Regions from separate parts of the Microbacterium sp. 16-032 genome, predicted to be linked through region 2. Evidence: predicted binding sites of a transcription regulator. Region 2 holds the regulator's gene; each other region holds the start of a gene.
What was found. The regulator HrcA, encoded in region 2, represses chaperone genes, less so after heat shock. The targets are predictions, from matches to a motif close to TTNGCACTCGNNNNNNNCGAGTGCNAA.

Region 1 (3,272 bases), on a different contig from region 2:
ATGACCAACCTCCTGCGTCACGGCGCCGTGACCCGCGATGGCTCGATCCGAGCGATGGCCGCCTCGGCTTCACGAGAGGAGAAGAGGTCTGTCACTCGGGTGATGGTAGTCCCCGAGTCCATGGCCCGCGTCAAAGATGTGAGAAATTACACCCTCCCTCCGGTGTCACCCCGCCCCTGCCCCGAAACGAAGAACGCCCCCTCCCGGAGGAAGGGGGCGTTCTCAGGCGTCAGCGTGGATCAGAAGTCCATGCCACCCGTCGGGTCGCCCGCGGGAGCGGCGGCCTTCTCGGGCTTGTCGGCGACGACGACCTCGGTGGTGAGGAAGAGGCCGGCGATCGACGCGGCGTTCTGCAGCGCGGAGCGGGTGACCTTGGCCGGGTCGATGATGCCCTGTGCGAACAGGTCGCCGTACTCGCCGGTCGCGGCGTTGAGGCCGTGGCCCACGGGGAGCTCGGCGACCTTGTTCGCAACAACACCGGGCTCGAGACCGGCGTTGAGCGCGATCTGCTTGAGCGGGGCCTCGATGGCGACGCGCACGATGTTCGCGCCCGTGGCCTCGTCACCCGTGAGCTCGAGGTTGGCGAGAGCGTTCTTGCCGGCCTGGATGAGCGCGACGCCACCACCGGCGACGACACCCTCTTCCACAGCGGCCTTGGCGTTGCGCACGGCGTCTTCGATGCGGTGCTTGCGCTCCTTGAGCTCGACCTCGGTCGCGGCTCCGGCCTTGATGACGGCGACGCCACCGGCGAGCTTCGCGAGGCGCTCCTGGAGCTTCTCGCGGTCGTAGTCGCTGTCGGTGTTCTCGATCTCGCGGCGGATCTGGGTCACGCGACCCTCGATCAGCTCCGACTCACCGGCACCCTCGACGATCGTGGTCTCGTCCTTGGTGATGATGACCTTGCGGGCACGGCCGAGCAGGTCGACGGTCGCGTTCTCGAGCTTGAGGCCCACCTCTTCGGTGATGACCTGGCCACCGGTGAGGATCGCGATGTCCTGCAGCTGAGCCTTGCGGCGGTCGCCGAAGCCGGGAGCCTTGACGGCGACCGACTTGAAGATGCCGCGGATCTTGTTGAGCACGAGCGTCGCGAGGGCTTCGCCCTCGACGTCCTCGGCGATGATGAGGAGCTCCTTGCCCTCCTGGATCACCTTGTCGACGATCGGCAGAAGGTCCTTGATGTTGGAGATCTTCTGGTTGGCGATCAGGATGTACGGGTCTTCGAAGACCGCTTCCTGACGCTCGGGGTCGGTGACGAAGTAGGGGTTGATGTACCCCTTGTCGAAGCGCATGCCCTCGGTGAGCTCGAGCTCGGTGCCGAAGGTGTTGCTCTCTTCGACGGTGACGACGCCTTCCTTGCCCACCTTGTCGATGGCCTCGGCGATGAGCTCGCCGATCGCGGGGTCTGCGGCGGAGATCGACGCGGTGGCGGCGATCTGCTCCTTGGACTCGACCTCCTTGGCGGAGGCGAGCAGCTCGTCGGTGACGGCCTTGACGGCCTTCTCGATGCCCTTCTTGAGCGAGATGGGGTCGGCGCCGGCGGCGACGTTGCGCAGGCCCTCGCGCACGAGCGCCTGGGCGAGAACGGTGGCGGTGGTGGTGCCGTCACCCGCGACATCGTCGGTCTTCTTGGCGACCTCCTTGACCAGCTCTGCGCCGATCTTCTCGTAGGGGTCGTCGAGCTCGATCTCCTTGGCGATCGAGACACCGTCGTTCGTGATCGTGGGGGCGCCCCACTTCTTCTCGAGCACGACGTTGCGACCGCGGGGGCCCAGGGTCACCTTGACGGCGTCGGCGAGAGTGTTGAGGCCGCGCTCGAGACCGCGCCGGGCCTCTTCGTCGAAAGCGATGATCTTTGCCATAAGTGTGTCGTCCCTCCCGGACGGGTGACTTGCAGATTTTGGCACTCGACGAAAGCGAGTGCTAACTCATTCTGGCACTCGCCCCTGGGGAGTGCAAGCCGCGCACCGTCCCGGAAACACCGAACGCCGCGGCATCCGGAACTCGGATGCCGCGGCGTTCTGATCAGCGCTCAGGCCAGTCGCACGGACTCCGCCTGGGGGCCCTTCTGACCGGTGCCGACGGTGAATTCGACGGCCTGCCCCTCCTCGAGGACGCGGAAGCCCGACATCTCGATGCTCGAGTAGTGGACGAAAACGTCCTGCCCGTCATCGACCGTGATGAAGCCGAAGCCCTTCTCGGCGTTGAACCATTTGACAGTGCCCTGCGTCATGCGAATCTCCTGTTGCTGAACGACGAGGTCATCGTAAGCACGGGGGGTGCCACCGAATCGGGGTTCGGGAGCATTGTTGACGCGCGTGCATCCAAGTTGTTACTCCGCGGAAACACGCGGCCCGCGAGCTGTCAGGATGAGGGCGAGGCGGACGGCTGACCGGATGCCCGGTCGAGGCCGATCACGACGATCAGACGCTTGACGTTGCTCTCGTCGTCGGGGGTGTTCGGGTCATCGGTGGGCTGCAGGAAGTCGCTCTGCGCGACCTGCGCGCCACCGATCGTCTGCGCCAGCCCCTCGGCCGCCGCCTCATCGCTGTCGAGACGGTAGTAGATGGTCGTGTCGGCGAAGTCGGTGCTGTCGGAGTTGCCGGTCTCGACGGTGTCGCCGCTCCACCCCGCCGCCACGATCTGGTCGCGGACGGAGGCGGCGAGACCGCTGTCGGGCGTGCCGTTGAGCACCACCACCGAGTACGACGTGTCGACCACGGCCGGGGTCGTCGGCTCCGCCGAGGCGATCGGGGTGGGAGCGTCGGCGGGGCCCAGCGAGATACGGCCCGAGACCACGAGCGTCGCGAAGATGCCGGCGATGATCAGCACCAGGGTGGCGATGGCCGCCCACAGGAAGACGATCCACCCGCGCAGACGCGGGTTCTCGGCCCGGTGAGCGCCGACGCGACCGGAGTCGGCCGGGAGGTCGTCGAAGCGATCCCGAGGGAAGGTCGATCTGGCCATTGGACGATGCTATCGGTCGCGTCCGAGCGAACTCGTCAGCGTTCCGCCGTCCGCCCCAGGCGCGCCCGGTGCTGGGCAGCCGCGTCGTCGCGCCGACGGCGCAGTCGACGCACGAGCATGGGGTCGTGCGCGAGGGCCTCGGGGGTGTCGATCAGCCGACCGAGCAGCTGGTAGTACCGGGCGGGCGTCAGTGCGAACTCCGCGCGGATGGCTTCTTCTTTGGCACCCGCGTGGCGGCGCCACTCCCCCTCGAAAGCGAGGAAGGCGAGGTCACGGTCCGACAGGGTCACGCCGTCACGCTACTGCGC
Region 2 (3,272 bases):
AACGTGCTCGCCGCCCTCGACCGCACCCACGATCCCGCGAACGTCGCCACGGCCGTCGCCGCGGCCCGCCGCGCGGGTCTCGACGTCTCGGTCGACCTCATCTACGGCGCGCCGGGAGAATCGCTCGACGACTGGCGCGCCTCCCTCGAAGCGGCCACGGCCCTCGAGCCCGACCACGTCTCGGCCTACGCGCTGATCGTCGAAGACGGCACCAAGCTCGCGCGCCAAATCCGCTCCGGGGTCGTGGCGATGCCCGACGACGACCTGCAAGCCGACATGTACGAGCTGGCCGACGACCTGCTCGCCGCCGCCGGATACGACTGGTACGAGGTGTCGAACTGGTCGCGCGACGTCGCGCACCGCTCGCGTCACAACCTCGCCTACTGGCGGGGGACCGACTGGTGGGGCTTCGGGCCGGGCGCGCACAGCCACGTCGCGGGGCTCCGCTGGTGGAACGTGAAGCACCCCGCCGCGTACGCCCAACGCCTGGCCGCGGTCGAATCGCCCGCGGCCGCGCGCGAGCGGCCCGACGAGACCGCGCGCCGGCTGGAGTCGGTGCTGCTGCGCAGCCGCATCCGCGAGGGTCTGGCCGTGTCCGAGATCCTCGGCGAAGGGCGGAAGGCCGTGGCATCCCTCATCGCCGACGGTCTGATCGAGGGCCGGGATGCCGTTCACGGGCGCATCGTGCTGACGCTGCGGGGACGACTCCTGGCGGATGCCGTGGTCCGGGCGCTCACGGTCTGACCGGCGACGCGGCCGGCGGACGAGTTCGTTCCGGTGGTCGCGTGCCGACCTCGATGAGGGGCTCTCGGGCGTTGAACGACGCGCCGCAGGGCGACTCCGCGAGCCGCCCGGCACCGTGCCGAGGCGATCCCGTAGAATTGGCACTCCGCAGATGCGAGTGCCAGACGGGAGGAGCAGCTCATGGTGTCGGAACGTGGCCTTCAGGTGCTCCGTGCGATCGTGCAGGACTACGTCGACACGCGCGAACCCGTCGGCAGCAAGGCGATCGTCGATCGACACGCCTTCGGGGTGTCGGCGGCGACGATCCGCAACGACATGGCCCTGCTCGAGGACGAAGAGCTCATCGTCGCCCCGCACACCTCGTCGGGGCGCGTCCCCACCGACAAGGGATACCGCGTCTTCGTCGATCACCTCGCCGAGCTCCGCCCGCTCTCGGGAGCACAGCGCAGCGCCATCACGTCGTTCCTCGACGAAGCGGGCGACCTCGACGACCTGCTCGCCCGCACCGTCCGCGCGCTCACGCAGCTGACCGGACAGGTCGCGATCGTGCAGTACCCGTCGTTCGCCCGCGCCAATGTCAGTCACGTCGAACTGGTCGCCCTCGGCGGCCCGCGCGTGCTGGTGATCCTGGTGACCGACACGGGCCGGGTCTCGCAGCGCATCGCCCTCGTGCCCGCAGAACCCGGCGAGACCGACATCGTGCAGCTGCGCGCTCGCGTCGGCGCGCTGCTCGTCGGGCGCAGCGTCGCCGACAGTTCGCAGCAGGTGCAAGCCGTGCTGACCGACGGGCCGCGCCCGGGTGTCACGCTGGACGTGCTCGCCGACGCGGTGCTGCGCATCGTGGGGGAGGAGCTCGAGGAGTTCCGTCAGGATCGCCTCGTCATGGCCGGCGCCGCGACCCTCGCCAAGCGCGAGTCCGACTTCCGCGGGAGCATCTACCCGCTGCTCGAGGCGATCGAAGAGCAGGTGACGCTCCTGCGTCTCATGAGTGAGATGGTGGCCGATGAGAAGGGGCTGTCAGCGAGCATCGGTCGTGAGAACGAGCCGTTCGGACTCATCGAGGCCTCGGTGCTCGCCAGCCGGTACGACGGATCCACCGGCGGGGCCCGCGTCGGGCTGCTCGGTCCCACCCGCATGGACTACTCCTCCAACCTCGCGGCGGTCCGTGCCGTCGCGCACTATCTGACCCGGATGCTCGAAGACGACGACGCGTCTCGCTGACGTCGAATCCCGCGAGCACCCCACCCGAGAACGACCCCGCGCAAGCGGACAGGAAGGCGATTGTGGCTGACCACTACGAGGTCCTGGGCGTCGAACGCGATGCCAGCCCCGAAGACATCAAGAAGGCGTACCGCCGACTGGCACGCCAGCTGCACCCCGACGTGAACCCCGGAGAAGACGCCTCCGAGCGCTTCAAGCTGGTCACCCACGCCTACGACGTGCTGAGCGACCCCGAGCAGCGCCGCCGGTACGACATGGGCGGCGACCAGAACCCCTTCGGCGGCGGGGGAGCGGCCGGCTTCGGCGGGTTCAGCGACATCTTCGAGACGTTCTTCGGTGGGGGCGGCCAGGGCGGCGGCGGACGGGGTCCGCGTCCGCGGTCGCGTCGAGAGCGGGGCCAAGACGCCCTGGTCCGTGTGACCCTCGACCTCGGCGACGTCGTGTTCGGCACCCACCGCGACCTCGAGGTCGACACCGCCGTGCTGTGCGAGACGTGCCAGGGCGCGTGCACGCAGCCCGGGACCAGCGAGGTCACGTGCGACATCTGCCACGGCTCCGGCCACGTGCAGCGCACGGTCCGCAGCCTGCTCGGGAACGTCGTCACCAGTGCCCCCTGCAGCGTCTGCCAGGGTCACGGGACCACCATCCCCTACCCGTGCGGGACGTGCCAGGGTCAGGGCCGCGTTCGTGCGCGCCGCACGGTCTCGGTCGACATCCCCGCCGGTGTCGAGTCGGGCCTGCGTCTGCAGCTGCCCGGGTCGGGCGAGGTCGGTCCTGCCGGCGGCCCCAACGGCGACCTGTACCTCGAGATCACGGTCGAAGCGCATGAGGCCTTCAGTCGCGAGGGCGACGACCTCGTCGCGACCCTCGAGGTGTCGATGCCGGATGCCATTCTCGGGACGAACACGTCGATCGAGTCCCTCGACGGCAGCGTCGACCTCGAGGTGCGCCCGGGCGTGCAATCGGGCGACGTCCTGACCATCAAGGGCCGCGGGATCACGCCGCTGCGCGGAAGTCAGCGCGGCGACCTGCGCGTCGGCGTGCACGTGGTGACCCCCACGCGTCTCGACCACAAGGAGCGCGCCCTCATCGAGGAGTTCGCCAAGCGCACGAAGGCCCCCAAGCCGCGGCTTGCCGAGCACCAGCAGGGCATGTTCAGCAAGTTCCGCGACCGCTTCCGGCACTGACCGTGGTGCTGCACTTCGTCACCGACGACGCCGGGAACGCGCACGCGGGCGACTCCGTCGTGCTGACCGGCGCCGAGGCGCACCACGCCGCCGCCGTGCGGCGCGTGCGCGTCGACGAGG
Region 3 (3,272 bases), on a different contig from region 2:
CTGCGCGGGGTTCTGCCCGTAGTGCTCGCGGTGATAGCGCGCGAAGCGCGAGGCGCTCGAGAAGCCCCACCGCCGGGCCACCTCGGCGACCGATACCGGGACGCCCGCGCGCAACTCCTCGTGCGCGCCGACGACGCGGACCAGGCGCAGATACTCCATCGGCGTCGTGTCGAGCGCGCGGCGGAACGCGTGCTGGAGTCCGCGGGAGGAGATCCCGGATGCCACGGCGATGTCCTCGAGCGTGAGGGGTTCCTTCGCGTGCGCCTCGATGTGGGCGATCGCGCGGCGCACGGTGCGCGGGGCGGCCCTGCGCTGGTGCGAGCGTTGCAGGGCGTCGACGTAGGGGGTGTGGAACGTCGACAGGGTCGTCAGGAGCGCGTGACGCTGCAACTCGGCCGAGAGGATCGGGTCGTCGTGCGCGGCCTCGAGCGAGGCGGAGACGTGAGCGAAGCTGCGCTCCCACTGCGTCGCGGCGGCGCGGTCGCGTGCGGCCGGGTTGAGGCGCCGCAACACGAGGCGGTCGTCGCCCGAGACGATGCGAGCGAGGCGCTCGGCGTCGCTGCGATCGAACACCAGAGCGCGCACGCGGGCGGCTCCGCTCCAGTGCGCTTCCGCGCCTCCGTCGGCCGCCAGCCACGGGCGGCGCGGATCGAGCGAGCGCCCCTCGGCCTCGACGCGGATGTCGTCGCCGATCATCCGGCACGCCATGATCTGCTCGTCCATCCGGACGGAAGAGTGGACAGAGGCAGCCAGCTCGTAGGCCACGACCGAGAACCCGGGGAGTTCGACGGAGTTCCACGAGAACGACACCCGCTGCGGGTCCACGCGCTCCAGTCGTGCGCTCGGCACGAAGCGCTGCCAGACGCGCTCCACGTCGTCGATCCCGTGCGAGCGGACCGTCAGCCTGTCAGCCATGGTGTTCCTTCCGCCGCGGCGAGGGGCGGCATCCCGTCTCTTCCCCGTACGGAGGCGGGGACGTGCGTGTCAAGGGGCGGGGTCGCGGGCGGTGCGCCCCGTTTGATGAGGGGACCGCTGATCCCGGCGGTGACGTGCGTCCCACGAAAGGACCCCCCATGAGCGACGCTTCGATCGACCCGACCCCCGACGCGACGACCCCGGCCGCCGACGTGGGTATCGCGGGCGTGCAGCCCCTGCGCGACGGCGACACCTCGATCGAGCCCGACCCGACGCTCGACCCCGCGCAGGCGGAGTGGGACGCCACGACGGCCCTCGACGAGGGCGCCGACCCCGACGACATCAACCCGGCGACCGCGACGGGCGCCGACCCGGCGGAGATCCCCGCCGATGACAGCGACATCCCGCTCGAGGACATCCACCCCGAGTCCACCGGCACCGACTCCCAGGGCATGGACCCGGGCGTGGTCGAACTCGGCGAAGAAGGCCAGGGCGATCTCGCTCCCGAAGACCTCTGACCCACCTTCGAATGCCCCGGGCCCGTTCGCGACGCCCGGGGCTTCGCTGTGTCCCTCGCGCACGCGGCGACGGACGGGCAGGGCACTGCGGCACTCTCCGATCGCGCGGGCGCAAAGGCCAGACCCTTGACAAGCGACGTCGTCATCGCGCCCAGGCGCGCGAAAGGGGCGGCCCCGCAGGACCGCCCCTCGAGGTCGCGCCGTTACTGCTCGATCAGCTGAGGCGTGCTCTCGTGCGCCTCGATGACGCCGTCGCGCTCGTCGGTCGAGACGGCGATGCGGCGGGGCTTCGCCTTCTCGCTGACGGGGATCGTCACGCTCAGCACGCCGTTGCGGTACGACGCGCTGATGCCGTCGGTGTCGATGCCCTGGCCGAGGTTGAGCTGGCGGACGAACGACGCCGTCTCGCGCTCACGCGTGATCCACTTGACGCCCTCACCCGAGCCGAGGGTGCGCTCGGCGCGAATGGTGAGCAGCTGGCCGTCGACGTCGATGTCGACCGAGCCGGGGTCGACACCGGGCAGGTCTGCGGCCAGCACGTAGTGGTCGCCGTCGCGGTAGAGATCCATCGGCATCCGTCGCGGACCACCGCCGCGGCGGGCGTCGAGGAGCGTCGACGCGAGGCGGTCGAGGTCGCGGAAGGGGTCGTAGGTGGCCATGGTCGTTCTCCTTTTCGATCGGTCGGGACTCGGCATCCCGGATGTTCTGTGAAGTTGAGTCGATACGGCTCAACTGCATTCAGATTAGCACTCACCCCATGAGAGTGCCAAGACTCGGGCGCGCCATTGTGGCCCACGCCGCGGCGCCCCACAACCCCCGCGCGTGAAGGGCGGAAACAGACGTTTCGTAGCACTCACGCGCCACCGGTCACCCGGCCATCCCCCCGGCGCCGTGAGGAGAGACATGTACTTCCACCGGCAAGAACTGCAGCACTCCGCCACCCCCGACAAGCCCGACGCGGTCTACGCCCGCAAACTCCAGGAGGTGCTCGGCGGGCAGTACGGCGAGATCTCCGTCGCGATGCAGTACCAGTTCCAGGCCTGGAACATGCACATGCCCGGCAAGTACCGCGACCTGGTGTTCGGCATCGGCGCGGAGGAGATGGGCCACGTCGAGATGCTCGCGATCATGATCGCCCAGCTGCTTGAGAAGTCGCCGCTCGGCATCACCGAGGAGGCCGTGCAAGACGACCCGACCGTGGCGGCCGTGATCGGCGGCACTGACATCCAGCACGGGATCGTCGCGGGCGCCGGCGCGCGCCCCGTCGATTCCAACGGCAACCCGTGGCAGGGGAGCTTCATCACCGCGAGCGGCAATCTGCTCGCCGACTTCACCGCGAACGCGAACGCCGAGATGCAGGGCCGTGTGCAGGTCGCGCGGCTCTATCACCAGACCGACGACCACGGCGTGAAGGATCTGCTCGCGTTCCTGCTGGCGCGCGACACCATGCACCAGAACCAGTGGGCAGCGGCCGCCGCCGAGTTGCAGGCCGAGGGCTACGAGAAGCTCCCCGTGCCCAGCAACTTCCCTCTCGACAAGGAGGACCGCGACGTGGCGTACCAGTACATCAACTTCAGCGACGGTGCCCAGGCCGGCGACGGCACGTGGGCCTCGGGCCCGACGCCCGACGGCAAGGGCGAGTTCACCTACCTGCCCGAGCCCCCCGCGGGCGTGCCCATGCCCCCGCCCACCAAGCCCGACGTGCGGTTCTACGGGACGACCGAGCTGCCGAACACGGTCGAGAAGCTCGCCGGGCGCGCGCAGGACGCGCTGCACAAGGAATGAGCGGGACGGATGCCGCGACGCCGGGGCCCTCGACGGTCTCGGCGCCGCGGAGCG

Region 1: a site for HrcA is predicted at 1,898-1,924, ahead of groL (chaperonin GroEL). Genes of this name have one in related genera too.
Region 3: a site for HrcA is predicted at 2,177-2,203, ahead of AB6V31_RS08985 (Hsp20/alpha crystallin family protein). Genes of this name have one in related genera too.

What each region holds. Positions count from the first base shown of each region.
Region 1 covers NZ_JBFYGQ010000004.1:292,313-295,584, reverse strand. The annotation lists gene AB6V31_RS10160 (hypothetical protein) at 1-2, opposite strand, end outside; gene groL (chaperonin GroEL) at 240-1,859, opposite strand; gene AB6V31_RS10150 (cold-shock protein) at 2,030-2,230, opposite strand; gene AB6V31_RS10145 (LytR C-terminal domain-containing protein) at 2,362-2,964, opposite strand; gene AB6V31_RS10140 (DUF3263 domain-containing protein) at 3,000-3,254, opposite strand; gene AB6V31_RS10135 (DUF2332 domain-containing protein) at 3,264-3,272, opposite strand, start outside.
Region 2 covers NZ_JBFYGQ010000003.1:86,335-89,606, reverse strand. The annotation lists gene hemW (radical SAM family heme chaperone HemW) at 1-744, shown strand, start outside; gene hrcA (heat-inducible transcriptional repressor HrcA) at 925-1,965, shown strand; gene dnaJ (molecular chaperone DnaJ) at 2,028-3,152, shown strand; gene AB6V31_RS06625 (16S rRNA (uracil(1498)-N(3))-methyltransferase) at 3,155-3,272, shown strand, end outside.
Region 3 covers NZ_JBFYGQ010000004.1:61,920-65,191, forward strand. The annotation lists gene AB6V31_RS08975 (helix-turn-helix transcriptional regulator) at 1-915, opposite strand, end outside; gene AB6V31_RS08980 (hypothetical protein) at 1,074-1,433, shown strand; gene AB6V31_RS08985 (Hsp20/alpha crystallin family protein) at 1,637-2,092, opposite strand; gene AB6V31_RS08990 (manganese catalase family protein) at 2,337-3,218, shown strand.